4 regions of the Brevibacillus sp. JB24b genome follow, and region 2 is predicted to be linked to each of the others. Evidence: predicted binding sites of a transcription regulator. Region 2 holds the regulator's gene; each other region holds the start of a gene.
What was found. The regulator LexA, encoded in region 2, represses DNA repair genes until DNA is damaged. The targets are predictions, from matches to a motif close to CGAACATATGTTCG.

Region 1 (8,185 bases), 1.1 Mb from region 2:
ACTTTTTTCACTGTCACGCCAGATGCCTTTGCTAACGCCTCTGCTTTAGCTTTTGCATTTTGCACAGCTAGCGTTAAAGCTTGCCCTTCATATTTTGCTTGTTTATCTGTGCTCAGCTGAACCGAATCAATTCGATTAGCGCCAGCTGCCGACAGCTTATCTAACAAATTACCAATCTTATCTAAATGTCGATACGTTACCTTCACAATATGCTGGCTTTGGTAACCTGTTAGGACAGGACCTGCTTTATCTTCGTAATTGTATTGTGGACTGGTTGTAAATTGAATGGTCTGAATTTCCTTCTCAGATAACCCCTCTTGTTTCAACACCTTTTCCACTGCAGCAAAAATTTTTGCATTCTTTTCTTGTGCTTCCTTCGCTGTTTTAGCATTCGTCTCTACTCCTACTTGAAGATAAGCCACATCTGGGTCAATAGAGATACTACCTACTCCTGTAACACTAATGTTGCGGATTATCTGTGCTTCTTGAGCATGTACGGCAGGTACAGAAGCCAATAAACTCCCCCCTGTTAACAATCCAACCGTCAGAAAGGATGCTACTACTTTATTCATTGCTTTTTTTCTCATGATTATTGCCACCTTTCACTCATGCGCTACACTTTTTCAGCATTCTGCCAATCTACGCATTATCTGAATATCTGCTTTGACGAACCTATTGTTGAATTCGTTTCAACAGAAAAGATCACGCACTGCCTCGTGTGATAAACTTCAACGGAAGTTCTACCTTTCTAGTGACGATTGTTCTATCCTTTAGCTTGTTTCCCCGCTCAGGAATTTGTTCGATAAATAACTGAAAAGCAACCTTTCCTGCTTCAAAGCTAGGTACATTCATGGTTGTTAGATCAAGGATGCTCGCCAACGGTAAATTATCAAAGCCGATAATAGCCAAGTCCTCAGGGATGCCCCATCCTAGTTTTTTTGCTTCTGTTATCATACCTGCTGCCGGTAAATCACCTGCTACCATAATCGCTTGTGGACGTTCTTTTAGCTGAGCCAATCGCTGCACAACCTGCGAACCATCCTCCATCTGATAGCAATTTTCAAAAATCCATTCTGGTCGAACGCATTCTCCCAAATCGGCAATACCTTCCAAATAAGCCTGCATACGTTTTTTTCCATTATGAGTTCCACTGGTTCCAAGAGAAAAACCAATTTGTCGATAGCCTTTTTCTACTAGATAACGAAAGCATTCCTTCGTACCTTTATACCGATCAACATGTACATAAGAAATAACTTCACTATCTACTTTCTCACAAGCAACAATAGGTCCATAGGAAGCGTACGACTCTACCATTTCCCATTTGCCTTTTCTTGAAACAATGATCACCCCATCTATTTGCTTCGATTTCAGCATATCCAATACACGCTTTTCTTCATTTTGATCATAATTGGTCTGGCATAAAATTAATCGGTAATTATTCACTAGTGCTTGTTCAGCAATTCCTTCCAACACCATTCCAGCAAAGGGATGATTGACAAACGGTAAGAGGACCGCCACCATACCTGTTCTCCCCTTTACCAAATGAACAGCGTTACTGTTCGGCGAGTAATTAAGCTTATGTACGGCATCCCAGACTGCCTCACGCTTAGCTTCCTGTACATAGGGATGATTGTTAAGAACCCGTGATACGGTTGTAATAGATACACCTGCTAGCTCAGCTATCTGTTTTATATTAGCCATGTGTCATCCCCCCTCTCTCCATTGTAAAATAAGCTGTTTATAGATGCTATGTTCTCATTGTTCTCTAGAAAATCTGAAGAAATTACTTGACCTGAAATGCTTTTCATATTGTAAGGTTAGTCTTGTTAGTATCACTTGGTGTCGGCGTGACCTCTGGGCGTTACGACACAGTGATATCACTTAGATCAACTAGAGAAAAGCGGAGGAAATCCAAGTGGAGAGAAAAATCGTATTTTTTGATGTAGACGGAACCTTACTTACCGATGATAAGCAATTGCTAGCAAGCACACGCGACGCTGTACGTCGATTACGTGAAAATGGAATCTATACGGCTATTGCTTCTGGTCGTATGCCTAAGCAATTAGAAGATATTTGTAGGGAATTAGACATCCATTCTTATGTTTCTATAAACGGTCAATATGTTGTGTTTGAAGGAGAAGCAATCTATAGTAATCCAATCTCGATGGAGCAATTAACAGATTTAACGAACCTTGCCGACAAGCACGGTCACGTTCTCACCTATGTAAATCATGAAATGTTATGTGCCAACCATCTTAACGATCCTCGTTTGGACGAAATTTATGGTGAGCTGCAATTGGCTAAACCTTTGCTTGATCCTGATTATTACAAGCAAAACCCGATCTATCAAAGCATCATCTTCTGCTCACCGGAGCCTGCAAAAGAGTACGTAGAGCGTTTCCCGCAGTTAGGCTTTATTCACTGGCATGATTATGCCTTAGATATTATTCCATTAGGAAGCTCCAAGGCAGTCGGTATTCAGAAAATGCTGGAACACGGTAAATTTTCTCTTGAACACACCTATGCCTTTGGTGATGGTCTAAATGATTTAGAAATGCTTGAAACCGTAGGACACGGTGTGGCTATGGGCAATGCCGTTGCAGAAGCAAAACAAAAAGCCCGCTATGTGACAGCACATTGTAATGAGAATGGGATTGCAAAGGGGTTAGCTATGTTGGGATTGCTAGACTAATTTATAATAAGAGCTTCCTAAAAAAGCCGTTTTCTCTTTATACAGAAAACGGCTTTCTCTATTATTATCTTGTTACCTGTTTTATTTTATCAATCATCTGATTCGGTGTTAATCCATTTAATTCAGAAATTCCTTGTCCTTCCAGAGCAACCGTTCTTTCCCCGAAGATAGGATAGATTCCTTGCCATTTATCTACGGTTGTGTAGGAATTGGAGTCCAATTTTTTTAAGAATAAAAAATATTCACCATCCCCAAGCGCCCCAGGATACTGTAAATTTAAAGGGTCCCTAGCCACAGGTTTAGGTTCCAATCCATAAAAGATAACCCGTACTTGGCTCCCTATGTTCCCCTTTAGTGTCGTTTTTACTTGAAAGGTTTGTGTATATTTGACAACTCTTCTTCCTTGAACAGATCGGTCTGTAGCTTGCTCATTAATGGATTCCAATGCTGTTGCATGAATAATAGCCTGGGACTCATTGGTTAGTTCTTTGACGGAACGGATTTTTAGTTCATTTTGGATGACTTGGGTGTGCTGTTCTCCCCGAAGAGAGTTCGCCGTATCTCCGCCCCATCCTGTGTATCCAATCATCAATACCGTAAGCATCCAACTGCTGTACCACATGTTGTGCCTCCTGAACTCTCATATTTGCTGTTATTATGTGTTAGCACAGTAAGAATATGTACGAAAGTTCTGTGTAACCGGTTACACCTCGGAGGCAATCAACCATTGTACCTGCCATTCTTGACATTTTTCTATCCATTCCTCTGGTATTTCTCTATCACAAATAATCGTCTGGATGTCTTTTATGTCTGCAATTTTATAAAAAGTCTGTAATTCCAATTTAGCCTGATCACAAAGCACGATACATTTCTTTGAATTCTCCATAAATTTCCGGACTAAAAAAGCTCGTTCAGCATCATGATGGCTCATTCCTTTTTGTAAGGATAATCCATCTACACACAAGAAAGCTTTATCTGCATGGAAATATTCCATCATTTTTTCTGTCATCAATCCGCATACACGTGCATGCTTTTGATGTACCTTCCCACCTAAAAAATAAATATCTCCTGAAAACTCATCCCTTTTCTCTTGCAGAAAAAAGGCTTGTAGTAATCGTACAGAGCAGGTAATGATCGTCACGTCTTGTTTTTCTAATAAGTAGGGCAACATATATAGTGAAATAACCCCGTCATCTAGCACTACACTTTCACCATGCTGTACTAAATTTGCTGCTGTCTGCGCAATTCCTTTTATGCTGCTATAACAAATTTCTGAGTCATCTTTATAAGAAAGTAACTCAATGTCTCCACCAACTTTTACGGCTCCTCCATAAACTCGCTTGAGCCTCTGCTCTTGTTCCAGCTCTTCTAAATACCGACGTACGGATTCTGAAGAGACTTGTAGCTTTTCTACTAGCTCTGTTGTTTTTACTTTTCCTTCTTGTTGTAGTAGTTCTAAGATGAGCTCCTTTCGTTCCTCTCCTACTAATGACACACCAACCGCCCCTTTTTCGCCACTTTTTGTTATTGTAACTCAACTTTTGTTATTCAGATAGACTTTTGCTTAGATAGTAGAGAAACTATTACTAGAAATAGCCCACAAGGATTTTTGTAAAATGTTTTCTCCTATCATACTTCATAAACAAATACTTTACAAACTTTTGTTTAAGTGATAAACTTTTGTTTGAAAGGAGGAGTGTCATATGGATAAAGAACAACAAATCTTGCACTACATCCGTTTGAATCCCTTCATCAGTCAACAAGAATTAGCCAATAAAATGGGAATTTCCCGCTCAGCTGTAGCAGGGTATATTGCCACTATGATGAAACAAGGCCAAATCAAAGGAAGAGCCTACATTTTAAAAGAAGAAGCTTCCATCACTTGCCTTGGGGGTGCCAATCTGGATCGCAAAGCTCGCAGTAAACAACAAGTCAAGCTGCACTCTTCCAATCCAGTTAGCATCTCTTCATCATGTGGAGGGGTTGCCCGAAACATTGCCGAAAATTTGGGACGTCTTGGTTGCGTTACCTTGCTTATTACAAGCGTAGGTAATGACAAAGAAGGTGAATGGGTTCTTGCAGAAACCAAACAGCATGGCGTAGACGTTAGTCAATCCTGGATGCTCTCCTCTGAACAAACAGGTACTTACACAGCACTACTAGATGTAGATGGTGAAATGTACGTTTCCCTAGCAAACATGGATATTTATGAAAAAGTAACAACCGAGATGGTTGCTGAGAAATGGACTCATATCGTTGCTTCCGACATTGTGCTTCTAGATACGAACTTACCTGAGGAAGTGTTGGCATACATGATCACACGTTGCCACGATGAGAACATTACTTTGTATATTGATCCCGTCTCTTCTGCCAAAGCGAAAAAATTACCAGAATCCCTCATGGGTGTCACAAGCATTTTACCTAATCAGGAAGAAGCTGAGATTCTATCTGGCATGAAGATTAACAATGTAGAGGATGTAAAAACAGCTTGCCAGTTGATTCGTAAACGCGGTGCTCTCAATGTCATCGTAACCATGGGTGAACAAGGCATTTTTGTGTCCTCCCCTGAGCATGAGGTTTTACTTCCACCATATCCAGTGGATGTAGTAGATGTTACCGGTGCTGGTGATGCCTTTGCTTCAGGTTTGCTGCATGGTGTTCTACATGGTGAAGAGCTTTTAGATGCTTGCCGCTTAGGTCTTGCTGCATCAGCTCTGACGCTAGTAACAGAACAATCTGTCTCTCCCGAATTACAGCCGGAAAAACTATATCAGTTCGTAAAGGAGAATGCACAATGAAAAACTACTTAACTTTTACTGAAGAGGTTGCACACGCCCTAGAAAATAAATTACCGATCGTCGCTTTGGAAACAACCATTATCTCTCACGGTATGCCGTATCCACAAAATATTGAGATGGCTAAAAAAGTTGAGCAAATCATTCGCGATAACGGTGCTGTACCAGCTACTATTGGTATCATGGATGGCAAAATTAAAATTGGTCTTACCGATCAAGAATTACAAGAATTCGCTACTAACAAATCCGTCGAGAAAGTAAGCCGCCGTGATTTACCTTATATCCTAGCAACAGGTAAAATTGGAGCGACCACTGTTGCAGGCACTATGATTGCTGCTGAACTAGCTGGTATCGAAATGTTTGCTACAGGTGGTATTGGTGGAGTTCACCGTGAAGGAGAAGTAACGTGGGACGTATCTGCTGACCTAACAGAATTGGCGAATACTAGCGTAGCCGTGGTTTGCGCAGGTTGTAAATCAATTCTAGATATCGGACGTACTTTGGAATACTTAGAAACACAAGGTGTACCAGTAGTTGGTTACAAAACAGACGAATTCCCTTCCTTCTACTCCCGTAAGAGCGGCTACGGCGTTGACTTCAAATTGGACACGCCTGATTCAGTAGCTTCCGTAATGGATACGAAATGGAAGCTAGGTATGCAGGGTGGAATGGTTATCTCCAATCCTGTACCAGAAGAATCTGCTCTTCCATACGATCAGATTGAAGCTGCAATCCAGCAAGCATTAGCTGAAGCCAAAGAAAATAATATCGCTGGTAAAAAAGTAACACCGTTCTTGCTTTCAAAAGTAAAAGAACTAACAGCAGGCAAAAGCTTAGAAACCAACATCGCACTTGTATATCACAACGCAGAGGTAGCTGCTAAGATTGCAGTTGAATACAAAAAGAAACAACATCAATAAGCTAGTAAAAATCTAGATATCATTTTGGTATAAAACACTTCATATCTAAAAAGGGCAGTTCCAGAGTGGTTTCCCCATCTTCTGGAACTGCCCTCATTTTTATTTTAATAGCCTACGCATGGTTTGTTAGTAAGGCCCATATCCAATCACCTGTGCAACGATGATAGCAATACCTCCCACTATTATCTGCAAACCAATTAGAGGCATAATCCACTTAAACCAGCGAATCCACGGAATTTTGGCCAAGGCTAGTCCAGCCATAAAATATCCAGAGGTAGGAGTTACAATATTAGTAAAGCCGTCTCCCAATTGAAAGGCTAATACTGCGGTCTGACGAGTGATGCCCACCAAATCAGCCAAAGGTGTCATGATTGGCATTGTTAGTGCCGCTTGACCACTCCCCGACGGGACAATCACATTTAAAAAGCATTGAAGGATAAACATGCCCATAGCTGTTAAAGAGGAGGGTATCTGCTGAATAGCTTGAGCTGAATAGAACAGAATCGTATCCATTACCTGCCCTTCTGTCAGAACCAGTAAGATAGCCCGGGCCATTCCAATGATTAGAGCCCCTTCTAATAAATCTGCTGCCCCACTGATAAAGCAAGTAACAAACTCGTTTCCACTCATACGGCAGATTAAACCAGATACCAACGCTAAACATAAAAATATGGTGGCAATCTCAGAAATAAACCACCCTTGCTTGATGACACCAAATGCAATTGTACCTAATGTCAGCAGGAAGCTAAGCAGAACAAGCTTGTGCTTGGTGAGAAATACTTTGTGATCTACTACCTTTTGTTTGTCTGAGGCTTGCAAATCAATAGGAGCAAAATAAGTATGAGACATCTCTTTTCCAAAGCTATTCTCCACAAAGAAGCCTTTAGATGGGTCTCTCTTCACTTTCATCGCATAGCGATATACAAAGGTAACACTAACTATGTATAGAACCACAAATAGCCCAATTCGAAAGCTCATACCAGAAAACAGAGGAAGTTCTGCTATCTTCTGAGCAACACCAATAGTAAAAGGATTAATAAGAGCAGTACTAAAACCGATTTGGGCCCCTACTAGTACAATCGCTGCACCTGTAATTACATCAAAACCTAATGCCAAAGCTAAAGGAATAAGTAAGGCTAGATACGGTAGTGTCTCCTCAGCCATTGCCATTAAGGAACCACAGACACCAAAGAATAGCATCATCAGTGGAACCAGCCATTTTTCCTGATTCCCTAGCCTACGTGCCATAGTTAGCACCAAAGCCTCCATTGCGCCGGAGTATGTAATAATTCCATATGTTCCTCCTACCATGAGGACAAAGAAAATAATGTCGGCTGTCTCAACCATTCCTTTATGAATACTAATCAGCGTATCAAATGGATGGACAGGCTTAGACGGTAGAAAGTGAAAGCTAGTGGGATTAACCACATTACGCCCATCAATCTCAACGCGAGCATATTCTCCAGCAGGTACTATATACGTAAGTACAGTTGCCAATAGTAAAATGCCTAGCAACAAGACGAAGACGTTTAATTCTCTAGGATGCTTGTTTCTCCTTTTCATCTTGAAAAATAGTGCATTCATGTAAAACAAAATCCCCCTTTCGCATCCGTCTATTATAACGTGAAAAAAAGAACCAACTTTTTTCAGTTCTATGACAGTTGAAAAAAGGGGTAACTAATCACTATTTTCCTTCTCCAAAGAGCTCTTCATGCATTGCTTCACGAGTTGTCTTTACTGCCAGCATGATTTCTTCCCTGCTAGCTTGATCTATATGA
Region 2 (8,185 bases):
ATCAAATCAGGTATTGAATTTTTGATCTAATGAACAAAACCGAGATTGTCAATTATTTTCTCTATGATCAACTGGAGAGAAAAGCGGCAATCTTGGTTTATTTTTTGTTCTTGAACAGGATTGGTCTTAATGGTAGAGTTTTGGTGCTCTTTTGAGAGTATGCCAACCTTACTTTTTCCGATAATGATTGTGAGTCGGAGAAAACAGATTTTCACGCGCATATCTTACAAGGGAAAAATAATCCACATGATCATGTCCATGTAACACCCGATTATGGTGAGTAATCATCTGTTCGGCAGGTAAACTGGTTGAATCTGTTGTAGAATGTCCGTCTCCAACTAGTGTTACATCAAAGCCATATATAGTAGCCGTTCTGACGGCTGTGTCAATACAGAGTTCTGTTTCAGCCCATCATGATTAGATGCTGTATCTGGTGATCTATGAATGCTCGAATGGATTTCAAAGCCCGTTCCATTCCCCTTAGCAACATCTTTATCTCTACTAAAGATGACGTAATAATCTGAATTAACTGCTTGTTGTATGACAGCATTAATCGAAAGTAATAGAAACGGTTGCTAGCTAAAAGGTTCAGAACGAAAAAACTCTTGGTGAGTATGATCTTTACCAAGAGTTTTTTCGTTCAAGCACGTTAGAAGTCAGCAAGTAAATTAAAATTCAATGTACTAGTGGAAAAGGCGGTAAACGCCAATCACTTTACCTAGAATTGTAACGCTATCTAAAATGATTGGTTCAAGCTGAGAGTTTTCTGGCTGAAGACGGAAGTGCGTTTTCTCTTTAAAGAAACGCTTAACAGTTGCTTCATCCTCTTCTGTCATCGCTACCACGATATCACCGTTATTGGCTACATTTTGTTGGCGAACAATTACGTAGTCGCCATCTAAAATGCCTGCCTCAATCATACTCTCTCCCATAACGCGCAACATGAAAACATTGTCAGACGTAACGATGTTTTCTGGCAATGGAAAATATTCTTCCACTTGTTCAATAGCTGCAATAGGCTGACCTGCCGTTACCTTACCAACCATTGGAACACGAACAATGGAGCTTTCATAATCATCCTGTATACGAGTTTCGTCCAATAGTTCAATAGCACGTGGCTTAGTAGGATCGCGGCGGATTAAGCCCTTTTTTTCAAGTCGTGCAAGATGACCGTGAACAGTGGAACTGGAAGCTAGTCCTACCGCTTCACCGATTTCTCGGACAGACGGGGGATAACCTTTATCTTTTACTTCCTTACGAATAAAATCAATGATCGCTTGTTGGCGATTGGAGAGTTTGGACATTTCGAACACCTCATTCTCTCGATCCAGATATTTTCTACATTATACCATGAGAATTTGCGTTCGACAAACATTAGTTCGATTTTGCCTACTTGACAGGAATGTTTGTTCGCATTATGATTATGCTATCGAAATGAGAACAAACGTTTGCGAGGGTGATGATAATGATGGTACAATCTAGCAATTGTCAGAATCTATACAAAGATAAAACAAGAACAACGACGAATAAGGACACGTTGGTACACTATAGAAGAGGGATAACACGCGGGCAGGCTATAGTAACGATACTGCTCATCATAATAGTATCCTTTGCAGCAGGCAGTATGATTTTTGGAAAAGAAAAAGTGGCTATTGCAGCTCCCAATACACAGCAAGAAGCTCTTGTCATTACCATTCAGCCAGGTGATACGCTGTGGAGTATTGCGGAAGCATATCAGCAGGAATCCGGGTTATCAGTTAGGGAACTAAAGGAAGAGATCATGATACGAAATCAATTAGATAGCCCAATGATTTATGCAGGAAATAATCTCGTTATTCCAGCATACCGGTAGGCTTTAAACCATAATTTATATCTCCTCTCTTTGGTCTTGTGTTATAATAAAGAGAAGTTAGTTGAGGAGGTATCACCATTGGTTACTGATGCAGAGGTAAAACGTATTAATGAATTAGCCAAGAAATCGAAGGGTGTTGGCTTAACTCCAGAAGAAAAAGCGGAGCAACAAGTTCTTCGTCAAAAATACATTGATGCTATGAAGGCTTCCTTGAAATCTAGTTTAGACTCGATCCGTTATGTAGAGGATGAGGAACCTAAGCATAAGCACTAGTCTATGTGATTTCTTTAAATAATCCACGTAGGAATAGTGCCGTTGATTAGGGTTACTTACAATTACAAGCAAATAAGAGGCGATGGAGTTCGCCCGAAGCGCCGTTAGGCTAATGACTCCTACCAGTAATATTGCTGGTAGGAGTTTGTTTGTATATGTGTCAGAAATAGATGATAGAGGAGGGAGTGCATGTCATTTTTTATTGTTGGACTATCAGGAATGATGGGGGCTGTATCTCGATATTTACTAGGAGCATGGACATCGGGCTGGTGGGGGCTTTCATTTCCTTTAGGAACGCTAGTAATTAATTTCATAGGCTGCATTGGATTAGGCATTCTCAATCAATATATCCTAACTCGAAATCAACTGCCTTCCTGGTTTACCGTAGGAGTAGGAACAGGGTTTATTGGCTCTTTTACTACCTTTTCGACTTTTAGTGTAGAGACGCTAACTCTTTGGCATCAGCATCAATATATGCTAGCGATTTGTTATGTGTTGGCCAGTCTATGGGGAGGGTTATTAATGGCATGGCTTGGTTCTTTGATAGGTACTCGATTAGCACAGAGAGGGAGCGAGACTGATGCTATTGAATAGTATAGGAGTAGCATTAGGCGGGTGTCTGGGAGCAGTGGCTCGCTATGGAATCAGTCTGCTGATAAATCGGCGTTATCAAGGAATGTTTCCATTGGCAACCTGCTGTATCAATATTCTTGGATGTTTTTTATTAGGTATAATAACAAGCTCTTCATTGGCCCCATTTTTTGTGGTAATGGCAGGAACAGGTTTTATGGGAGCTTTCACTACCTTTTCGACATATAAATGGGAAAGCTACTCTTTATTCACCAAAAAACGTTACCAGATAGGAATCATATACTTACTTATCAGTTATTCCTTGGGAATTTCATCTGCCGCACTGGGGATGTTTCTCGGAGTACATTTGTGATTTCTAAGATTGTCCTTGGATTTGTTATTTTGTTTTGATAAGATAAATATTCGTTTGATGAAAAGGAGGTTAGACATGTGACCATTCATCATCCTGCATATAAGGAAGAACAAGACCGGCTGGATAAAACGGTACATACCATTGAAAAGGAGATTGGACAGCTCCGAGAAGATCTGCGAGAGGCAACGGATGATTATGTTAAACAAGTAGTCAATTCTTCGAAAGCAAGGGATCTCTTTCATTTGGAAAGCTCCGTGAAAAAGCCCTACTTTGGTCGAGTGGATTTCATGAAGGAAGAAACGTATGAAATGGATTCCGTATACATCGGAAAACGTGGGATCGTAGAACGCGACACAATGGATAGTGTTGTAGTAGATTGGCGTGCACCTATTGCCAGTCTTTATTACAGTGGGGAGAACAAGGATGCTTTTTACCGAACACTTCAGGGAATTGTACGTGGAGAAGTAAAGCTAAAACGTAATTTTGCTATAGAAGATGCTCGGATTACAGGAATATATGATGGAGCTTTAAAAGAAAAAATTCATCGCGAGATTGGGGCGCCAGAGGATTTTCTTGAAGAAGGCTATATAGACGAATTTTTAGCTTCTAGTCTGAATCAAAATAACGATAGTCGATTAAAAGATATCGTTGCTACAATTCAAACGGAACAGAATGATATCATTCGTGCTGAAAAAGATCGGGCTATTGTAGTACAAGGAGTAGCAGGAAGCGGAAAGACTACGATTGCATTACACCGATTGTCCTATTTGATTTATAATTACCAGCATTTGATCGCTTCCAAGAAATTTATGGTATTTGCGCCAAATAAGCTGTTTTTAACATATATCTCTGATGTATTACCCGAATTAGGCGTGGAGGATGTGCAGCAAGCAACTTTCACCGAGTGGGCAGCCAAACAGGTAAAGGTGCTTTTGCCAAAAGGATGGCGAATTGTTGATCCGAGCAAACCATTGCTACTTTTCTTTGAAGACGATACAAGCAAGCAGATGGAGCAACGTAAAGCGTGGAATCGGATGTCATTTAAGGGTTCTATTCACTGTCATAATATGTTAGATCGGTATATGAATTATTTGCTACATGAACTAATAACCTATAAGGATTTGCGATTTATTTATAATAAGACAAAGCATGTGTTTGAAATGAAAAAAGCAGATATTCGCCAGTTGTTTATTGATGAATTTGCTCATTTACCATATCAACGGAGAAGAGAAGCTTTAGCTAAGCATGTGAAACAACAGATGACGCAACAATTATTTACTCATTTGAGGGAAGCAAAAATTGATCTGGATAAGCCTAGCTTATTGCGTTTTGAGAAAAAAATAGATGAATTACTTGCTTTGTATTTAGGTAAGTGGCCAAGTATAGATGTGTTTAGTGTGTATGCGCAACTATTGCAAGATTGGGAGCTGATACGCAAGCTTACCAGTGAAGAAATTCCGGATGAAGTGCTGCAAGATGTTGTGGAGACTTCAAAATCATTAATAGAGGAAGAACGTATAGAAGCAGAAGATCTTGCTCCTATTTTATATCTTCGTCATCTGCTGGAAGGAAGCGGGAAGGAAGCACCTTTTGATCATACGGTGATTGATGAAGCTCAGGATTTGAGTTATGTAGAGATTTTAGTGCTTTCTTTACACACAAAAAATGAGTCAATGACTATCGTAGGGGATTTGGCTCAAGGTATTCATGCCTACCGTGGATTAGATAGCTGGCAGCCAGTTTTACGAAATATCTTCAAAAAGAAAACAGACTTTTATACATTAGAGCAGAGCTATCGTTCGACTATTGAAATTATGAATTGGTCCAATGTTGTTCTAGAGGGCACTCACTTACCGGAAATTACAGAGGCCAAGCCAGTGTTGCGTCATGGTGAGGAACCGCTATTCTTACGGGCCAAAAGCCTAAGCAACATGCTAGAGGATATTAAAAAACGAGTCGAAAAGTTTCTAGATGTTGGTCATCAAACGGTGGCGATTGTAACCAAAACCATACATGAGAGTAAAAAAATTGCCAAGGCATTAAAAGAAAAAGGTCTTGAGCTACATCATTTGGGTGTAAAAGATAAGGAATTTCCCGGTGGAGTAACGGTTCTTCCTGCTTATCTGACGAAAGGGTTGCAATTTGATGTAGTAATTGTCCTACACGTAGATAATGAACATTACAGGAACAATGTGATGGATGCCAAGCTACTTTATGTAACAATGTCTCGTCCTGTACATCAACTTCTACTATATATTCAAGGGGAAGCTAAGGTGACACCATGGCTAGAGGCAAAAGCAAATGCTATACAAGAAATATGAAATGAAAAATAATGCAAGGTAATACTAAAAAATCATGAAAGCTTCCCAGAATGAACGATTGTTTGAGTACGATCAGTTCAGGTAAAGCAATCATGGTTTTTGCTTTGGTTGTATATGCTTATACTTTTGAAATGATCACTTGTTCTACTACTTCAATGTTTGGATTGAGTGACTGGATAATGGTGCAATTAGAAGGTATTAAGCGCAAAGCCTTTTCCAGCTTCTCCTGTACAAGGTCAGAACCTGCAATGGTATAAACCAAGCTTACCTTCGTCAAAGGATTAGGAGCATCCTCACTTTGCACGGCATCAATTTGGAGGGTTAGCGAATCGTACGAAATACGTTGTTTTTCTAAGATGCGGGTGAAGACGATTTGGCTACAGCCAGCAATTGCAGAAACTAGCAAATCAATTGGTTTAAAGCCACTCTGACGATCACTAGAGATGGTCAAATTCTCAAAGGGGAGTGTTGTTTGCAAGGTTTGATTAATCTGAGTGAATTGCATGATCCTTCCTCCTGTTTAAAAAAATAGAGCAACCACGAAGAAGAGTGTTCTTCGTGGCTGCTTTTGAATGCAAATAATATGTAGAGTTTGAGATACAAACAAATCAACCAGGGGAAAAGAAATTAGTGATCTCCTGTGTTGCCCTTGCTTGGATTGGTTACTACAAAGCCTTCCTCTGGAACATACAGATAATCTATTACGACTCCATCTAGTAAATCCTCGGAAGTTTGCAGAAGGACATCAATGTCTTTATCAGTAGATACAACGGTATCTTTCTCTGAAGGTTTGTCCAAAGTCATACCATAATGAGCGTGAGTACCATGTTTGTGCGTGATATATACGCGAAGCTTTAAATCTTTATCTGTTTCCTGAGCCATGATTTCATTGATTTTTTTTGCGGCATTGCGAGTAATTTTTGCTTTCATCATCGAAGACTCCTTACCTTGTTAGGATGTGTTCATCATAACAAAATTACCTTCTATGTGGCAAACCTCTTACGCACTTTTGCGTGAACATCTTGAATGGAATGAATCGGTGGCATGTTCCAATGAAGGAAGGTAAGAACAAAAACCAGACTCAGATATGGATATTGGGCTGCCAATAGTGTACATGGCAACCCATGCTAGCTATTCTTAATAAAATGCTCCAGGCCAATCGTACCATCCAAGCGAAGATAAATAAGCATCTGTGAATGCATCTTCTTCACGAGGAGGATAGGACAGTTCGTGCTCATCTACAAATAACAATTCACTCGGCTCTGCATGACGATGTGGATCATAATTCATGGAGAAAAGCCCCCCCTTCACAGTACATAGTCTGTCCCATTTTAAGAGGAAATACGATTTTAAAATTTTTTTAAAAAGGTATTGAATATCAAAAAGGTTCATGATATACTCAATTTTGTTGTGAAGCAAATAATGATTTGCTATTTGAAATGCCGGTGTAGCTCAATTGGTAGAGCACCTGACTTGTAATCAGGGGGTTGTGGGTTCAAGTCCTATCGCCGGCACCATTTTAATGGGGAGATAGTGAAGTGGCTAAACACGGCAGACTGTAAATCTGCTCCCTCCGGGTTCGGCGGTTCGAATCCGTCTCTCCCCACCATACTTGTTACTAGAGCACCTTGACTGTTAGTCACGGTGCTTTTTTATGTATTAGCTAGAATTCGTATTTTTATTACGAGATGAATTTGCTTCGGACAAAATTATCTTATGACATGTTGATTGTCCGTATGTTATCCTATTCATTGAGATGGATGGTATGGCAGGAGTAAACATAGTAGGGAGAAATTGTGTACGCTAGCCGAAATCTGAAATTACCAAAAAAGTAAAAAAGAAACATTTTCACTTTTTTTATTGAAGAAAAACTAAATATTGTCTTGTCGGAATTGTGTATTCTATTCCTATTTCGTCCATTTGTAGAATGTAAGAAGAACCTATTTTATGGGTATTGCGGTAAAGTAAAAGGAGAGTCCTATTTTAATAAAATATAGTGACTGGTAGTTCTTTTTCGTGCGATTAAATGGAAGCTCTGTTTGTCATACTAGAAGAGAGGAATATATGAAACTGGGGTGGTTTACGTGATTTCACAACAAGATATTATGAAGGTGCAGCAACAAATGAACCGGGAAGTAAGTAAGCTGGTCAATATTGTATTAGTAGACAGTCAACAAGTAGCTGGTGAAATTTCGGAAGCGACTGATGATGAGATTCGTTTGTCTGATGGGCGAACCTACAGGTATGAAACGATCCGTGAAATTAATGGTCTATAAAAATGAAAGCGGTAACATTTAGCTGAATCAGAGCCAAAAACATTTTATAGGAAGCCGTGATGATCTATCGCCATGTATTTCTCAAGATAGGAAAAGGGGGCTAGAACACCCCCTATAGTAGTTTATAGACCTGAAATTGGGAAGAAATATTTTAATGCATCAGGTAGAACACGTTGCCAAAAGCCCCAAACATGGTCACCGTGATCTTCGATGTAGGCGATACGTGCTTGCTTTCGATCTAAAACAGACTTCATTCGTTGGTTATAGTCTAAGAAATCGTAAATACCTGTGCTGGTTTCTACTTGTAACTCTTCCAAGCCCACAATCATCCACATGTGCATCCAGGATAGGTCAGTTGTTTTTTCTGCTTCATCAATAGAGGCATCAAAGAATGCACCTGATAAAGAGATGATTTTGTGGAATAGATGAGGGTAATCAAGGGCCAAATGGAACGAAACAGTACCACCAAGAGAGTCACCGGCTAGAATACGGCTATCAGGGTCTTGGCGGATTGGATATT
Region 3 (8,185 bases), 310 kb from region 2:
CGACTTAGTGGAGCCTTTCTCGATTGACGAACAGTTTCTCGATATTACGGGTAGCTTGCGATTATTTGGGAATGATCCAGAGGCGATTGCGACTAAGATTAGACAGCGTGTTCTCATGGAGACAGGAGTAGTCTGCCGAGTAGGAATTGGCGAAAATAAGGTTTTGGCTAAAATGGCTTGCGATATGGCTAAAAAGCAAGGGGATGGGATTTTTTGGCTCAAAAAAGAGGGGCTATCTGATACGCTGTGGCAGTTACCCATCGAAAAGCTGTTTGGCGTAGGTTCACGGATGAAACGTCATCTTCATCGGATGGGTATGTACAAGATTGGCCAGTTAGCAGAAACATCGCTTGATGTCATGATTAAACGTTTTGGAGTAAATGGAGAAGTGCTCTGGCGGACTGCACATGGCATTGATGAGTCACCTGTATCGGTTAAGGCGCATGATGTTCAGAAGGGGATTGGTCATCATATGACATTACCACGTGACTATCATACAGCAGAAGAGATTAAGGTGGTTTTGTTGGAGTTATGTGAAGAAGTGTGTAGAAGAGCTAGAAGCAAGCAACTAATGGGCGGGGTCGTAGCTGTAGGATGCCGAGGAGCGGATTTTGACGTGCCGACAGGTTTTTTTCGACAGATGAAAATGCCAGAGCCAACCAACGATGTGATGACGATTTATGCAGCTGTCTTAGAATTGTTTGAGCGTCATTGGGAGCATTCCCCGGTACGTAGCGTGGGTGTTCACATTGGACAATTGACACCAGATGATGTTTGCCAGCTTAGTTTATTTGAAGACAAAATGAAAAAGCGATCTCTTGCCTACACCATGGATGGCATTCGATCTCGCTTTGGCAATGATGCGATTATACGCGCAGTATCGATACTCGCGGCTGGTCAAGTGAAGGAGAGGGCACACAAGATTGGGGGGCACTATAAATGAGTCAGCCAGCCGTTCCACTTGAGTGGCAGGAGCATGTGCGCGAATCTATTTTATTTGGTTTGTTGTTTAAAGTAGCGATGGTGGACCAGCAGACTTTGCGACAGATTCCATTGTCTCTCTCCTATGTTCATTTATTGGATCACCTGTCTCGTTGGGCAGAGCGTAGACATCATTATCTGCGCAGAGCCCTACTAGACAGAGGATGCGAAGTGATTGGCACACAGACCAAAGGGGGCTTATATCGAGTACAGGTTCGGCTCAACGGCTATGTACACGAGCTACGCTATTCCCCCGAATTATTACGGGCAGAATGTCAGGCACGTGTCCAACAATGGCTGACGGGAGAGAAGCAACCAGATGATGTAGGAAAAGGTAGCACAAGCAGGGGCTTGGTTAAAAACCAAAGATTGATATGAACCTGTATGCTACTACCATCTACCTGCATGCCCTTACTCTCTACGGTTAAATCTTTACGTTCTCAGCATGCTTAGCTAGCTCTCTTTTCATGCGCTTTCCACGTGTCATTAAAAAGAACAAATAAACGAGCAAATAGGTCACCATAGCTAAAGCAGAGATGCGATACATGATTGCATAATTGGCACTCGATGCTACTACGCCGAGCAACATAGAACCGATGGCAACTCCTAAGTCAATGGAGTTGAGAAAAGCAGCATTAGCCATTCCTCGCTTATCTGGGCTTACTTCCTTAATGATCCAAGCCTGCATGGAGGGTTGTAAGGTTCCGTAGCCTAATCCATACAACACAGCCGAACAAATCAAACCTATCATACCAGTCGTGAAGGAGAGAGCGAGTAGACCAGCGATTACGAACAAAGCACCAGGAATCAGAACGGATACATGCCCTTTTTGGTCAAAAATCTTGCCGGATAGAGGACGAATACACAGAATAGCTAAGGCATTAAACAAAAAGAAGTTACCTACATTGTCAATTTGTATTTCCTTTCCAAATAAGGCCAAAAAGCTAAGTAAACCGCCATAAGTAACTGATAGCAAAAGATTTAGCAAACAGGGAAGCAAGATGTTCTTATCCAGAAAGGGAGAGCGACTATTGGATGGCACGGATTCTTGCACCGATTGCGTAATGGACGCCTTAGCATCTGTTTGCATAGTAGGCTCAGCATTTTCAGCTGCAACTGATTTTTGCTTAGGTAAAACGAGGTACAGCAAGGGAAAAATCAATAAAATCAACAAGGTAGAAGAGGCAGTCAATGTACCAAAGCCATACGTTGCTAACACCCATAATCCAATCATCGGTGCAATAGACATAGCTAGGCTGGTAGATAGACCGAAGTAACCCATACCTTCTCCCATACGGCGAATTGGAATGACATGAGAAACCATTGTGGGAAAGGTGGTACTAGACATCCCAAAGCCAATTCCATAACAAACGCGCATAACAAGCAAGACGGCAATAGTTCCACACCAATAGTATCCGGCTGTAGAGAGGGCAGCAATTACCAATCCTGTGAATAGTAGGAAAGTGATCTTCCCCTGCTTCAAGAGTTCCCCTGCGAATAACCGCGTCACAATGGCAGACAAGGCAAAGAGACTTGTTACTAGACTGATCGTAAAATCAGTAGCATAGAAGGTCTCTTTGACATAGGCCGGGAAAGCGGGAAGGATCATTTGTAAGTTAAGAAATAACAACAGATTACAGACTGTTAACAGTATAAATTTTTTGGACCAAAGTTTCTCTTGTTCTCCTATCAAAACGTACCACTCCTAAGACTCTATCTGTTTTTGAGCATTCTCACTCATTTGTTGTAAAAGCTGTTTCATAAACGCTAGATCAGCATCCGAGATGTTGTGGAGTGCTTCCTGAATCGTTTGTTGCTCGATGGGGAGTGTCTGTTTGACCATTTCTTTGCCAGCATCGGTTAAGAAAAGCAAAAAAGCACGGCGATCATTTTCAGACGTTTTTTTGTGAATCAAGCCTTTTTTATATAGTGCATCTAAAATTCGGGTTGTTGTTGGCTGATCTTTGGATGTACGGTGTGCTAGTTCTTTTTGATTAATACCGTCTTGTTTATCCAATTGATACAAAAGTGAAAATTGTTCGGTAGTAATGTCAAATTCCTTTAAGCGTGAAGAGAGCAGATAAACGATCTTGCGGTAGGTCTGACCCAGCATAAAGCCGATAGAGTCCTCAGAAACAATTTGTTTACTCAAAGGGGCTCCTCCTTTCTTAGAAAAAATACTTGCTACAACAATTATATGTAAGACAATTATTCTTGTAAATATATGTAGTTGAAACAAGTTTTTAGTATCATTGAAAAACGAAAAAAGAAAGCAGTGACAATCATGAAAAACAAGCCTGTTTCCAAGAAGGAAAATCTTTTTGCGTCTAGCCGATTTATCTTGCCAGAGCATCGAGACCTATATTTACGAATGAAAGCAGAGCAAGAGAGATACTGTCCACCTGACTTAGACGAGGAGGAGCGTGTCACTATTAGTGCCATATTGTTCCAAGGTTTACAACAAAAGCGTTTGCTGACACTGCGTTATTACGATGATAAGGGAGAACAACGTATTATCGGGCATGCTCTGCATGTTGATCCTGTGTCACAACGACTTAAGCTACAGACACAGAACGGGGTGTCTTGGATTAGCTACCAGACTATTTTGGCTGCTGAAGTGGAGGATATCTGGTGAAAATTTGTGAGGGTCGGAAAATAAATCGAGGAAAAAAATAAAATAAATGTGAGTAAATATCATGGAAATAGAGAGAAAATGAGTAGTAACGCAAAAAATCATGATTCGCCAAGATTGAACGATCTATTTTACGTTTCCAACTGAATTTATAGATTTTTCACTGGAATTTTGCGTGAAAATGCATTTTGCATTGGAAAGCGTTTTGGCTGTATTGTATGTAACGTGAGATTTTTACGAAAACACGTAAGCACAAAAGGGGATTACAAATGTTAGCACAAGAGATGGGCATGGTTTTAACCAAGCACGCGGAAGTAATGGATGCGAAGCGTTGGGCGAATCTGATTGAACAGATGGAAAAGAAAGGTTTGTACGTCGTGATCGAGACAGATACCAACTGCCGCATGCTCAGTCCACTAGGTGGATTGATGCCGATGCCTTCAAAAAATCAACAGCTGACGGTTTTGACAGAAGAAGAATTGCTAGCAAAAGGCCTAGATATTGGCCATCATATTGTAAAAAAGCAAGTAGATGTCGCTAGCGGATCATAAAAAGGATCAAACGAAAAAAACAAACAATGAAACCCACAAACCCACAAAATGAAACTAATGACACCAATGCAGCTGCCATAGGGCTCTCTTTCTTAGGAAGAGAGCTTTTTATTCCTGCTCTATTGACCGCCTTTTCCTCCTGCCGACATTAGTCATAAGCGAGCTTGTAGATTGTTGACATACTCCTAAAAAGGAAAACAGACTGACTCAGATGGGCCAGCCTGCATGCGTGTTTTTGATAAAATGTATACATCCAAATAAAATACTAAGTTAGTTACATATAAATAAAAAATATGAATAAAAAATATGAATGACAAAGTAGCCTAGTTTTGTTTCCTCGATAGCTGTTGCTGCAATTGGCTAAGCAAGCGTTTCGTTTCGGGAGTCAGAGAAGGTAGTTCAGGAGCTAGCCTTCGTTTTTGCCGATACATAATCATACTCCATTCTTGTTCTTGTGCTAGCCAGATTCGGCGTTTGATCTGCTCCCATCGTCGGGAAGCCAATGAGATCGGTACGCGAAAAGCTTGAGCTAGCTGGTTTAACCAATCCCTTTCGTATGTAGGCATAGTTAATGTTTGAAGTAAATAAAAGGGCATAGCTGCGTACAATTGAAAGTGCCCTGCTTGCATTTCCTGTAAGTCACGTAGAGCGGGTGGCAATGACAATTGATTGCCAGAATGGCGCAATGGATGACATAATTCATGAAAAAATTCGGCTCGTCGTTCTACTTCTGACAAATGCTGATGTAAAAAAATCAGAAAGTCTCCACTATTCTCGCACCATCTTACGTGGGATGGTAATCTTGTAAAAGCAATTTCGCCTCCAAATAACTCTGCAATCTCTTCTAGGTGTAATTCCTCAGGAGCTAGAAATCCATGTCGCTGATACCTAGCTGTAATCCATTCCTCTAAGGGTGTCATTTGATATAATTCGAGATTCATGAAAACCTCCTCCTCCTAAATTATAACTCAAAAATAAGAATATTTGTTCGTATCTAAGAAAAAAAAGGATAATTGCAAGCGTACGGGACGCATCCAATTATCCTTTTTCTTTTTGTATGGGGAGAAACAGCTATGCTTTGGCTCCCGCAACTACTTTAAATTCTTTCCCATTTAAGATTTCTTTGCGTAATCTCAACATTTTCTGGTCTAGGCTATTGGCTGCTTCAGCTGCTTCAGTCAATTCATGCAAGACATAAGGTGGTACTTGTTTATCGTACTTATAAAACAAAATATGCTCTAGGCTGGCCCAGAAATCCATGGCTAAGGTCCGTAGTTGAATTTCTGCGTTTACCCATTGTATTCCTTCATTTAAGACGAGAGGGACCTGAACGATGAGATGCAAGCTTTGATAGCCATTTGGTTTTGGAGAGGCTATGTAATCTTTGATCTCTACAAGGCGCAAATCTTCTCGTTGTTTAAAATGGTCCGCAATGCGATAGATGTCTTCAACAAAGGCACAAACGATCCGAACACCAGCTACATCAAACAGCTTGTCTCGCACGCTTTCTAAAGTCTTTGGCAATCGTTTACGCTCCAACTTTTTCATGATACTAGCCGGCTCTTTTAAACGTGTTTTGATATGTTCAATAGGGGAGTATCCATCTTGCAATTTCCATTCTGTATTCACAATCATGATCTTCGTTTCCAATTCACGTAAAGCGAATTGATAATGAAAGGCCATGTTTTTCCAAACATCCATATTTTCTAGCATAGGTACGCTCCTTGTATTTCTGTGACTTTGACGCTAAGCCTGAATGCAGTTCATAGGCATGGCATGGTGAGCAATATTAACTTTATTGTACCTGATGGTTGTGGGAGAAATATGTAAGCGGCGAAAAAGGACGTTGCTGATCGAAAACAGCAACGTCAGAAAAGGATATATGACATCATTTCAAACGAAACGGCTCTCGGCCCTTGGTAAACAACGGTCTCCATCATTTAAACAATATTTTTACGCAGAAGCAATAACAACTTCATGTGTTATCAATGTAAGATGAATGATTAAGCCGAAGTAGTTTGACGCTGAAAGCCTTTAAATCGTGTTCCTTGATAAGAAATAATACCATAGTCTCCTTCGACTAACAGCCCATATTGCGGTCCAGTCAATTGAAATTCTTTGCGCTCGCCATTCTCCAATTCAAATGTGACATAATATGAGGTGTGAGAAGCATGATTTTCAGAGCGACCAGACACTTGAAGACGCTTTGAAATAATATGAGCTTGTTTATTTTCGACAGGAGAATTGTTATTTTTCGTCCAAATAAATAGAGCACGACCAAAAACGAAAATAAAGCCACCAATCACAATAACAGGAATAACGTTAGACATAAAAGAGAACATGAAACCAAACATGGGTGATCCAGGCTCGAGCGGATTAGAAAAGAACAAAGTGGAATCCTCCTAATTACAAAAATAGAGAATATTCACTTGTATTATAGCATAAGTAGCACTTTTTTACAGTTTATACCACCTTGTGAATTAGAATAGGTGTCACATAGCCTTCAATAAGTGCTGCGAGTAACACAAGCGGTAAAATGACCAAAATATAGGTTTTAAGTGACTGGATGATGGCTTTTTTAACGGAATAATGATGGCGATTGCGTGAAAATAAACGGCGAAATACAGTAAGACTAAGAAAAATACCAACACTCCCACTTAAAAAGATAGCAATCATCTCAATAATACCGTGGGGGAGGATTCCGTAAACTAAGATATTTATCCAAGGTTGATTCTGAATAGCAACGGAAGCAAGTAAAATACTAATCGTGCTAATTGTGATGATCGCTGAGAAGGCAGGTAAAATAATCAACGGAATAATTCCGACTAAGACAGATAGGAAGGTCGCTTGAACATTATTTTTAAAAATAGTCCAGAAAAAATATGTGGATGTACCGCCTGACTTGATCCCTTTTGCTTCAAAGGCTTGAGCGAGTGTTGCCAACAGCTCTTTAACCGTTTGCGGATTTTTTACAATGAGCATATAAAAAACAACAGCGATGACTAAGGATACCAGCATAATAGTCCAAAAACTTTTCTTGTAATCTTGACGGAAATGTTCCCATTCTTGGGCATACAAATCACGTAGCATAGCACTTCTCCCCTTATCAGTTAAGAATAATGGTTTGTCTACTTGGTTATGTACACCTACAATCATGAACGAAACAATAATAGGTAAATAGCATGGTCAATGCTCACCTCAGTTCTGTAAAGCTCTACATGATTCGTGGGTGTGGATCTTATTTTCCTTTCCTAAAGACTTATAACGATATTATTTATATTACCATCCAAGTAAATTTAAGAACACGTCGAGCATGAATTCCTATGGTACGAAATATCGTTCTGGTTTTATAAGGATGTAAAGCTAGGCAAAACACCTAAAAAATATTTTTCATGAAAAAGAAAGGCAGAAGATGATGTCATGATTGGGAAAACAATGGTAAAATGAAAGGAACAAAGCCTTCTCCACCTAGAATGTAAGCTTAAAACGTCACAATTTTAAGCTTACAGTCCAAGCCAAGAGAAAGGAGTGTTTCTTTGACCAATCAAAAAAATCAAAAACTACGCTGGGCGGTTTGGATTAGTTTATCTTTGTTTCTTCTTCTGAAAGCCTCCTTTCCACATAACACCACGCTTCTATACCGCCTTTTACAGCAGATAGGAATTCCTACCAGAATAGAGACATTTCATGTAGATGGTATATTGCTTTTATTATTATTTTTCTTCGTACTTGCTCTTTTCCTGAAAGAATACGGGACAGGTAAAACAATTTTGACACTATGGATTGCTGTGCCAGTAGCAACATACCTTCTTGTAGGTGGTTTTCAATATTTTATTGCCACTGGTATCTACGCTCTCGATTATGAGAAGAAAAGAAGCTCCTGTCACTACCAAAAGGAATCAGATGGATTGGTTAAAGGAAGCTGCCAATTTCGTATCAAAAATTATGGTGGTAAAGAAGTCCATTTCTCAATAGATATGCCGTTTCGTCTATTCGATGATAACTATATTCAGTCGGAACC
Region 4 (8,185 bases), 2.0 Mb from region 2:
TACTTCATAATCAAGTAGATTCATCGCTTTGTAAATTGGATGAACCTCTCCGTCTTTCAATCCTTTTTCATGAATGAAATCGCCAAGTGGATTTCCTTGAATCAAGTCACCATTGTCAAACAAAACACTGTTCGTAACTTCACCACGTGCGTTTTTGATCAAGGTAGCTGTTTTAGCTAGACCAAATTGGTCAGTTGGAGCATCCTTATAGTAGTCATAGTTCACTACGTTTGTATGGATATCTGTTGTTTCCATTAAACGTAATTTAATAATGCTTTCTCCTTCTGCGCCTACATGAGCTGTAGGAAGAGCAAACATACTTAGCACCATTGAGGTAGCTAGCACACTGTTTAGATGTGTCTTCTTCAAGTGAAAAGCCCCCTTAAAATATTATAAATGTTGAGAATTGGACAAGTTCGATCATATCACAAGTTTTTAAATTTCGACAGACAATTTGGGGGGAGTAACACAAAATTTACGAAGATTTCATGAGTAAAATGCGAAGTGGACAACATAAAAAACGCTTACATTAACAAAAATAACGAATTATGATCTTCTATCTTGTACTAATGTTCGGTATTTATTCAGTAATCTATAATTGTATAAAACTCGTTAGAGATGGAGAATAATAGGAGAAAACGCCATCTAAAGGGGTTTTTCTGCTATGCACAAATCATTGCGCCCAGCAAAACTGAAGTGGAAATGGCTAATGTTGTTTCTTATGTTAACAGTAGGGTTAGTACTGGGGTTCTGGGCTTCACGTCTTGAAATGAAGCTTACCAATCAAGTAGATAAAAGTAGGATATCATCTCAGATTAAAGGGGAAGAAAGCGTCCCTGTATTCTCCATGCCAAGACAGGTCGTCTTAACTCGTACGTACGTATGTGGAGTAACAGGTGAGGAGAAAAAAGAAGTAAGAGAAAATACGTTAGAGCAAATATTGAAACCGTATGCCGGATGGGAGCTGGTCTCGGTTCATCCAGATTATATTGTGTTGCATAAAGAAGAGAATGATCTTGCTCCTATTTGTAAAGAAAATGGTTACTTTGGCTTGTCTCCTGACGGTTTTTTAACTTTTTTTGAAGGTTTACCAGACTATCAGAAAGTGATTCAAACCTTCTATCGAATTAATACGGACAGTATGAAAGCGAGCCTTTCTAAAGAAGAGATTGGACACTTATATAAAGGTATTCGTGTACATGATCTTGCTGAATATAACAGTATTTTATCTACTTTTAGCGAATTTCAACGACAGATTGAACCTCAGTAATCAAAAGATCGCTAATTATCTATCAACAAAAAACAACCAGCTTCTCTGTATGTAGGTATATCAGAAGAGCGGGTTGTTTTTGTTGAATACCAATTTGTGCGAATGTTACGAGGATAAGAGCAGGTGAACGATTCTATTCTATGAAATCGCTTCCTATTTTATAATGGGAAAATATGTTGAAGAGCTAGATGTGTTTACTGCTTGTCGAAAAATAGTGGGTATGTTACAGTGTACCTATTCAATTTCAAATGACTCGTATAATTCTTGGGGATATGGCCCATAAGTTTCTACCGGATGACCGATAATCTCATCTGACTACGAGTGAAAGTGCATCTAGGGTTCCGTTTTTGTCGCTCGTTTATTGACAAAAGGACTGGTCCAAGCGATGCAAGCTTTGTTATGTATTACAAAGCTACACCTAAGGGATAAAAACCCAGAAGGACAGGTTTCACTTGAACGTTGTTATTCAAGTGCCTTGTCCTTTTGGGTTTTTTTGTTTTTTTAAATAACTCTGTTGAAATGTGGAAAGGGGCTTTTGGCTACTCATGAAGGTATTACAGGAAAGAATTTGTCAGGATGGAAACGTATTATCTGATACGGTATTAAAGGTAGATGCTTTTTTAAATCATCAGGTGGATTCAAAGTTAGCCATGCTGATCGGAGAAGAATTTGCAAAGCGCTTTGCTAAAGAAAAGATTACGAAGGTTTTAACAATCGAGGCGAGTGGGATTCAATTTGCAATGGCAACGGGCTTTGCGCTACAAGTCCCTTTTGTGTATGCGAAAAAGAAAAAAGCAATTACGCAATCGGATGATGTGTATACGGCATCTGTGCATTCGTTCACACGCAAAGAAACATATCAAATTAGTGTGGCTAAAGCCTATTTAAAGCCTGGTGAGCGTGTACTAATCGTAGATGATTTCTTGGCTACGGGAGCTGCTTTAGTAGGGTTATGCGACATTGTAAAAGAAGCTGGTGCCGAGTTAGTAGGCGTAGGTGCTGTCATAGAAAAAAGCTTCCAAGAAGGCCGAGGTTTGCTGGAAGACAGAGGGATTGCTATTCATTCGTTAGCTCGAATCAAATCGATGTCGCCTGAAACAGGTATTGAATTCATCGAGGAAATCGGTGCATGCAAATCGTAAGGCAAAAAGGGAGAGGTAGAGCACAATGTTAAGCAAGCAAAAGATTTTTACCTTGGGCTTTCAACAGGTTCTAGCGATGTATGCGGGAGCTGTTATTGTTCCGCTCATTATCGGTAAAGAATTAGGATTAACGCCACAACAGATGGCATATCTAATCGCGGCGGACCTCTTCACTAGTGGACTTGCTACCTTGCTTCAAGTGTATGGGGGAAGGTACATTGGATCGGGGCTTCCCGTCATGCTGGGATGTACCTTTACAGCGGTAGGACCCATTATTGCCGTGTCACTTTCAGCTGGTAACAGCTTAACAACCGCATATGGAGCTATTATTGTATCTGGTATTTTTGTATTTTTGTTTGCGCCTTTATTTGGTAAAATGCTACGCTTTTTTCCAACGGTGGTTACAGGCTCAGTTGTCACTATCATTGGTTTATCCTTAATTCCTGTTGCGATGAAGAATGCGGCTGGTGGGGAAGGGAATGCTTCTTTTGGTTCACCTACTAATTTACTTCTAGCTCTTGTAACCTTGCTTTTAATCTTGTTGTTTAATCGCTTTTTTACTGGATTTATCCGATCAATTGCCGTATTGGTTGGACTTGTGACCGGCACAATGATTGCCTTTTTCTTGGGCATGGTTGACTTCTCACATGTGTGGACTGCTTCCTGGATTAGCATTGTACAACCATTCTATTTCGGTACGCCTCGCTTTGATATAATGGCAATTCTAACTATGATAATAGTAAATATGATCAGTATGGTGGAATCTACCGGTGTCTATTTTGCAGTCGGTAAAGTAACTGACACCAAGATTGAATCCAAAACAGTGGTAAAGGGCTTACGTGCAGAAGGTCTTGCTATTACAATGGGTGGCGTTTTTAACGCCTTTCCGTATACCGCTTTCTCACAAAATGTGGGTTTGCTTTCCCTGACGGGTATCAAAGGGCGGGAAGCCATTATGGGTGCCGGTGTAATCCTAGTTGCATTGGGAATGCTACCAAAATTGGCTGCACTTACAACTGTTATTCCTGATGCTGTACTAGGTGGGGCTATGATCGCTATGTTCGGTATGGTAGTGGCATCAGGTATTAATATTTTATCTAGTGTTGATCTATCCAAAAATGAAAATCTGTTAATTGCAGCTTGTAGTATAGCGGTAGGTTTAGGTTCCGCAGTGGTACCACAAATGTTTGATCAGCTACCAGGAATGGCGAAGATGATTATGCAAAACGGTATCGTTACAGGCTCGCTAACTGCAATTGTATTAAATATCTGCTTGTCTCGAAATGACAAGGTAGTTAAAAGCTCTTCTCAGACAACCTCAGAAACAGTATCTGCGTAAGTGAATCGACAATTGCAGGTTTAGAAGATAAAAAGGGATGTTCCGAAAAGCAAGCTTGCTTTGGAACATCCTTTTTAATCGCCGTTTTCCTGTTACTCTCCAACAAGCTCCATTTCAGCAATTCGCCAACGATCCCATTGAGAGCCTCTAACTAACGTAAAATAACAGACTCTTTGATAGTTCTTCCCTTTTTCTGTATAGGAGAGTTGCACAGGGATGGTGACCGAGAACATATCACTGGTTTGCTCTTCTGCTGTCATCTTATCTAAAAGTGGGTGCAACGGTTCACGAACATACACTGGATCATTCATGGAAGCCAGAGAGCTTGGTGATCCAGCAACCAAAAAAGAAGCAAGAGGCTCTTCTTCTCGTAAGCAAGTGAGATAGTAATCAATAATTTGGAGAGGACTAGCCTTCCGCAAGGCAGAATAGAGTGTTCCAGCCGCTTTTCGAATCATAAATTGGTGGCCAGCATCCGGTTCGGGACGCTTATGAGTAGAGCTACCTAGGAAATGAATACAAAAATGCCCGTTAAATTGATTTCCAGCAATTCCATCACCACCGTGAGGCATCCCGTGCATAGAAGCTGCGTAATGCTGTCCGTTGATAGTTAGTAAAATGGCGCGCCTTTTCCAGCTCCATTTTCCTTGATATATCCTCTTCATAATGAAAGTATCTTGTTTCGTTAAAGGTTGTACGTCGGCATGATCACTACCAGCACGACGTTGTACACGGAATTGTTCACCTGATTCAATATCTGTGACAGTTCCATATGACATACGCTTAAAGTTTCGTTGCACCTCATTCCACCCAGATAAGGTACCATAATGCTTCTGTTCTGTTAAAGAAACCCATTTTTCAAGGTGTTTACGTAACGGGTTCGTTAATAGTACTTCTTGAAATGAAGCCTGTTCAAATAGACGTTGATCGTCACTATATAGATAACGATTTTTCTCCGTATAGATTATGGCTCGAATAAATTCCGGTTCAGAGCTTGAAATGCGTGGCCTAGCTTCAATTAGTTGTCCCCATTTTTCCCGACCTGTTACTGTCAGTTTGGATTGGAAAGTAGCATTTACAGAAGTTTTGACAATGATGGTCAATCCCCCCTGAGGCAAGGAACCCGGAGCAAAGGGAGCGGGTTTATCTGTTTCTCTTACGTACGCATGATGTTTTCCAAAAACAGTGGAGGGGGAGAATAGCAAACAAAAGCAGATTAGCAGAAAATAGAGACTAGAAAAGGATTTCTTTTTCATAACATATCCCCCTTTGAGATAACAAATCAAATGATTATAGCCATAGGATGCTTCCAGTTATCCATTTCATTCAAAGCTTGTCGTCCTTTACGAATGAACGGAATAGGTAAAATCGGGATACATACCACAATCATTAACATCGCATACTGTAGGGGACGGCCATGTGAAGGAGGAGTTCTTGTATGTCTTCAATGCCAGGAGGAAGCTACAAAGACCAGTTCCACCAACGCTTGTATGTTCAGCTTAACCAAGGTCATAACAAATTGGATTATCGAAGAATAAATAATATCGAAAAGCAAATGCAGAATGAAGTGGACGATTACGCTCACATGCTACATGACGCAGCAGATGAACTTGGTATGAACAAACATTAATTGGCCGTCCCACGTTTTTGAACGAGGCAGGGAAGCCTGTTGAGAAAATCTCAGCAGGCTTTTTCTGTGTTGGCCTTTGCGTTGGCCTTATCAATCAACAGATTAAACTCGAGAAAAATAATCGTAAAATGACGAAGAAATGGTTTAAAAAATGCTAGGGTTCGATTGTTTTTCGGATTGGGTTATCAAACTTTCAACGGAAATGCATGTTCGCAATCTGTCTGGTTTGTGTTACAGTTAGAGGAAGACAGGAAGAAGCGGAGAGAACGTAATGCGGATAGTTGGAATTGACCCGGGGATTGCAATTGTCGGGTTTGGATTTATAGATAAAGAAGGAAGTTCCTTAAAGCCTGTGCAGTATGGTAGCATACAGACAGAAGCTCATACACCTGTGCCCCTACGCTTGCGCCAAGTGTATGATGCTACCATCGAGCTTTTAGATACGTATCAGCCTGATGAAATGGGCATAGAAAAATTATTTTTTAATCGAAATGTGACTACAGCTTTTACTGTAGGACAGGCTCGTGGTGTCATTATTTTAGCTGCTGAGCAAAAAGGAATCCCGGTTTTTGAATACACACCGATGCAAATCAAGCAAGCGGTAACTGGCTACGGTGGAGCTGAGAAAAAACAAATTCAAGAAATGGTACGGATGTTATTGAAGTTAAAGGAAGTACCAAAACCGGATGACGTAGCGGACGCATTGGGTGTAGCGATTACTCATGCTCAAAGCCGCACGTATTATGATATATCGGAAGGTGCAAAGAAATGATTGATTTTGTAGAGGGAATTGTCTCTTATATAGATACGGAATACGTTGTAGTGCAAGCAGGTGGGCTAGGTTACCGTGTTTTTTGTCCTAATCCTTATTATTTTGTGAAAGATGAAGGGAAATCTTGCCGCTTATTTACTCATCACCATGTACGTGAAGATGCGATTCATTTGTATGGATTTGCAACTAGAGACGAACGTGATTTATATCGCCGATTACTTGATGTGAATGGCATCGGACCAAAAGGAGCCTTGGCTATATTAGCTGGGGCTACACCTGACCAAATTGTCTCCGCTGTTCAACAAGAGAATGTGACCTACTTAACGAAGTTTCCTGGTATTGGGAAAAAGACAGCTCAGCGCATGATCTTAGATTTGAAAGATAAGTTGAAGGGATTTACACCATCTATGCTAGTTACGTCTGCACCAGAATCTTTATTGGTGAAGGGAAATTCCGACATGGCTGCGTTAGAAGAAGCCATGCAGGCATTGATGGCTTTAGGTTATTCAGACAACGAAACTCAAGGGATTCGTCCTAAATTGTTGGAATCAGCGAAGACTGGGGCCAGTGTAGAACAATTGATTAAACAGGGGCTTGCGCTCTTTATGAGGGGATAAAAGATGGACGATAATCGGATTATTACGACCCACATGCAGTGGGAAGAAGATGCTAACGAATTTAGTTTGCGTCCTCGCTTCTTATCCGAATACATCGGGCAAAAGCAGGTAAAGGAGAATTTAAAGGTCTTTATCGAAGCTGCTAAAATGCGCAAAGAGGCGTTGGACCATGTACTATTATATGGACCTCCAGGTTTAGGAAAGACAACTTTATCCCAGATTATAGCTAATGAACTAGGTGTTAATTTAAAAACAACCTCTGGACCAGCCATTGAACGACCAGGTGATTTAGCTGCCATCCTTACGAATCTACAAGAAGGGGATGTACTGTTTATTGACGAGATACATAGACTCAATCGCAGTGTAGAAGAAGTCTTGTATCCAGCAATGGAGGATTTTGCTCTAGATATCATCATCGGAAAAGGGCCAAGTGCTCGCAATGTCCGCCTTGATCTACCTCCCTTCACATTGATAGGAGCTACGACGCGTGCGGGACTACTTTCATCTCCACTACGTGATCGATTTGGGGTCGTTAATCGTTTAGAATTCTATACAATTGAAGAATTAGCTTTCATTGTTTCGCGTGCAGCAGACATACTACAGATCGGTATGCAAGAAGGTGGGGCCCTGGAAATTTCCAAACGTTCGCGAGGTACACCGCGTATCGCCAATCGTTTATTAAAACGTGTCCGGGATTTTGCTCAAGTTCAGGGTGAAGGGATTATTACACAAGAAATTGCACATGAAGCTTTAGTGAGGCTTCAAGTGGATGCTTGCGGATTAGATCATATTGATCATAAATTACTTCTTGCCATCATTGAAAAATTTGCAGGCGGACCAGTAGGATTGGATACTATTGCAGCTACCATTGGAGAAGAATCTCAAACGATTGAAGATGTATGTGAGCCTTATTTGTTACAAATTGGGTTCATTCAGCGAACACCGCGTGGACGTATTGCGACACCAGCTTGTTACACGCATTTTCAACTCCCAATGCCCTCGGAGTCTTAGTAGGATATCTAACAGCAATGAATTGCGAAAAAGGAGATTAGAGAAACGTGGATGTAACTTTATTTGATTTTGATCTGCCAGAAGAGTTGATTGCCCAGCATCCACTAGAGGATCGCACAGGGTCTCGCTTGCTTGTTCTTGATAAACAAACAGGTGAAGTAACTCATCAGCAGTTTACGGATTTAATTACGTATTTAGAAGCGGGGGACGTGCTGGTTGTAAACGACAGTCGCGTGTTGCCCGCCCGTTTGATTGGCGTAAAAAGTGAGACAGGGGCTAAAATTGAGATTCTGTTACTTAAATCGCTAGGTGATGATCGTTGGGAAACCTTGGCACGTCCAGGGAAGCGATTTAAAGTAGGAGCTGAGATAGAGTTTGGTGATGGTATGCTTCGCTGTGTCTGC

Region 1: ACQV1I_RS21320 (carbohydrate kinase) is a predicted target of LexA. The motif match lies at 4,366-4,379, and genes of this name have one in related genera.
Region 3: ACQV1I_RS17510 (ImmA/IrrE family metallo-endopeptidase) is a predicted target of LexA. The motif match lies at 5,142-5,155, and genes of this name have one in related genera.
Region 4: ruvC (crossover junction endodeoxyribonuclease RuvC) is a predicted target of LexA. The motif match lies at 5,581-5,594, and genes of this name have one in related genera.

What each region holds. Positions count from the first base shown of each region.
Region 1 is NZ_JBNVQV010000001.1:4,560,537-4,568,721, forward strand. It holds gene ACQV1I_RS21295 (SIMPL domain-containing protein) at 1-587, opposite strand, end outside; gene ACQV1I_RS21300 (LacI family DNA-binding transcriptional regulator) at 703-1,701, opposite strand; gene ACQV1I_RS21305 (Cof-type HAD-IIB family hydrolase) at 1,916-2,692, shown strand; gene ACQV1I_RS21310 (hypothetical protein) at 2,757-3,314, opposite strand; gene ACQV1I_RS21315 (DeoR/GlpR family DNA-binding transcription regulator) at 3,396-4,187, opposite strand; gene ACQV1I_RS21320 (carbohydrate kinase) at 4,396-5,490, shown strand; gene ACQV1I_RS21325 (pseudouridine-5'-phosphate glycosidase) at 5,487-6,407, shown strand; gene ACQV1I_RS21330 (YfcC family protein) at 6,534-7,991, opposite strand; gene ACQV1I_RS21335 (hypothetical protein) at 8,092-8,185, opposite strand, start outside.
Region 2 is NZ_JBNVQV010000001.1:3,440,381-3,448,565, reverse strand. It holds partial or broken gene ACQV1I_RS16065 (isochorismatase family protein) at 169-566, opposite strand; gene lexA (transcriptional repressor LexA) at 684-1,304, opposite strand; gene ACQV1I_RS16055 (LysM peptidoglycan-binding domain-containing protein) at 1,466-1,852, shown strand; gene ACQV1I_RS16050 (DUF896 domain-containing protein) at 1,931-2,125, shown strand; fluoride riboswitch at 2,195-2,254, shown strand; gene crcB (fluoride efflux transporter CrcB) at 2,315-2,719, shown strand; gene crcB (fluoride efflux transporter CrcB) at 2,706-3,068, shown strand; gene ACQV1I_RS16035 (HelD family protein) at 3,146-5,389, shown strand; gene ACQV1I_RS16030 (OsmC family protein) at 5,508-5,894, opposite strand; gene ACQV1I_RS16025 (HesB/IscA family protein) at 6,017-6,319, opposite strand; gene ACQV1I_RS16020 (hypothetical protein) at 6,527-6,679, opposite strand; tRNA gene ACQV1I_RS16015 (tRNA-Thr) at 6,831-6,906, shown strand; tRNA gene ACQV1I_RS16010 (tRNA-Tyr) at 6,914-6,998, shown strand; gene ACQV1I_RS16005 (hypothetical protein) at 7,474-7,665, shown strand; gene ACQV1I_RS16000 (alpha/beta hydrolase) at 7,788-8,185, opposite strand, start outside.
Region 3 is NZ_JBNVQV010000001.1:3,745,753-3,753,937, reverse strand. It holds gene dinB (DNA polymerase IV) at 1-943, shown strand, start outside; gene ACQV1I_RS17535 (hypothetical protein) at 940-1,359, shown strand; gene ACQV1I_RS17530 (MFS transporter) at 1,406-2,674, opposite strand; gene ACQV1I_RS17525 (MarR family winged helix-turn-helix transcriptional regulator) at 2,687-3,133, opposite strand; gene ACQV1I_RS17520 (YolD-like family protein) at 3,266-3,616, shown strand; gene ACQV1I_RS17515 (hypothetical protein) at 3,883-4,164, shown strand; gene ACQV1I_RS17510 (ImmA/IrrE family metallo-endopeptidase) at 4,488-5,105, opposite strand; gene ACQV1I_RS17505 (GTP pyrophosphokinase) at 5,236-5,877, opposite strand; gene ACQV1I_RS17500 (DUF2500 domain-containing protein) at 6,168-6,554, opposite strand; gene ACQV1I_RS17495 (stage II sporulation protein M) at 6,628-7,254, opposite strand; gene ACQV1I_RS17490 (hypothetical protein) at 7,701-8,185, shown strand, end outside.
Region 4 is NZ_JBNVQV010000001.1:1,430,417-1,438,601, forward strand. It holds gene ACQV1I_RS06970 (bifunctional 2',3'-cyclic-nucleotide 2'-phosphodiesterase/3'-nucleotidase) at 1-369, opposite strand, end outside; gene ACQV1I_RS06975 (BofC C-terminal domain-containing protein) at 665-1,270, shown strand; guanidine-I (ykkC/yxkD leader) riboswitch at 1,593-1,712, shown strand; gene ACQV1I_RS06980 (xanthine phosphoribosyltransferase) at 1,816-2,412, shown strand; gene ACQV1I_RS06985 (nucleobase:cation symporter-2 family protein) at 2,438-3,751, shown strand; gene ACQV1I_RS06990 (hypothetical protein) at 3,844-5,007, opposite strand; gene ACQV1I_RS06995 (hypothetical protein) at 5,190-5,381, shown strand; gene ruvC (crossover junction endodeoxyribonuclease RuvC) at 5,653-6,153, shown strand; gene ruvA (Holliday junction branch migration protein RuvA) at 6,150-6,770, shown strand; gene ruvB (Holliday junction branch migration DNA helicase RuvB) at 6,774-7,781, shown strand; gene queA (tRNA preQ1(34) S-adenosylmethionine ribosyltransferase-isomerase QueA) at 7,829-8,185, shown strand, end outside.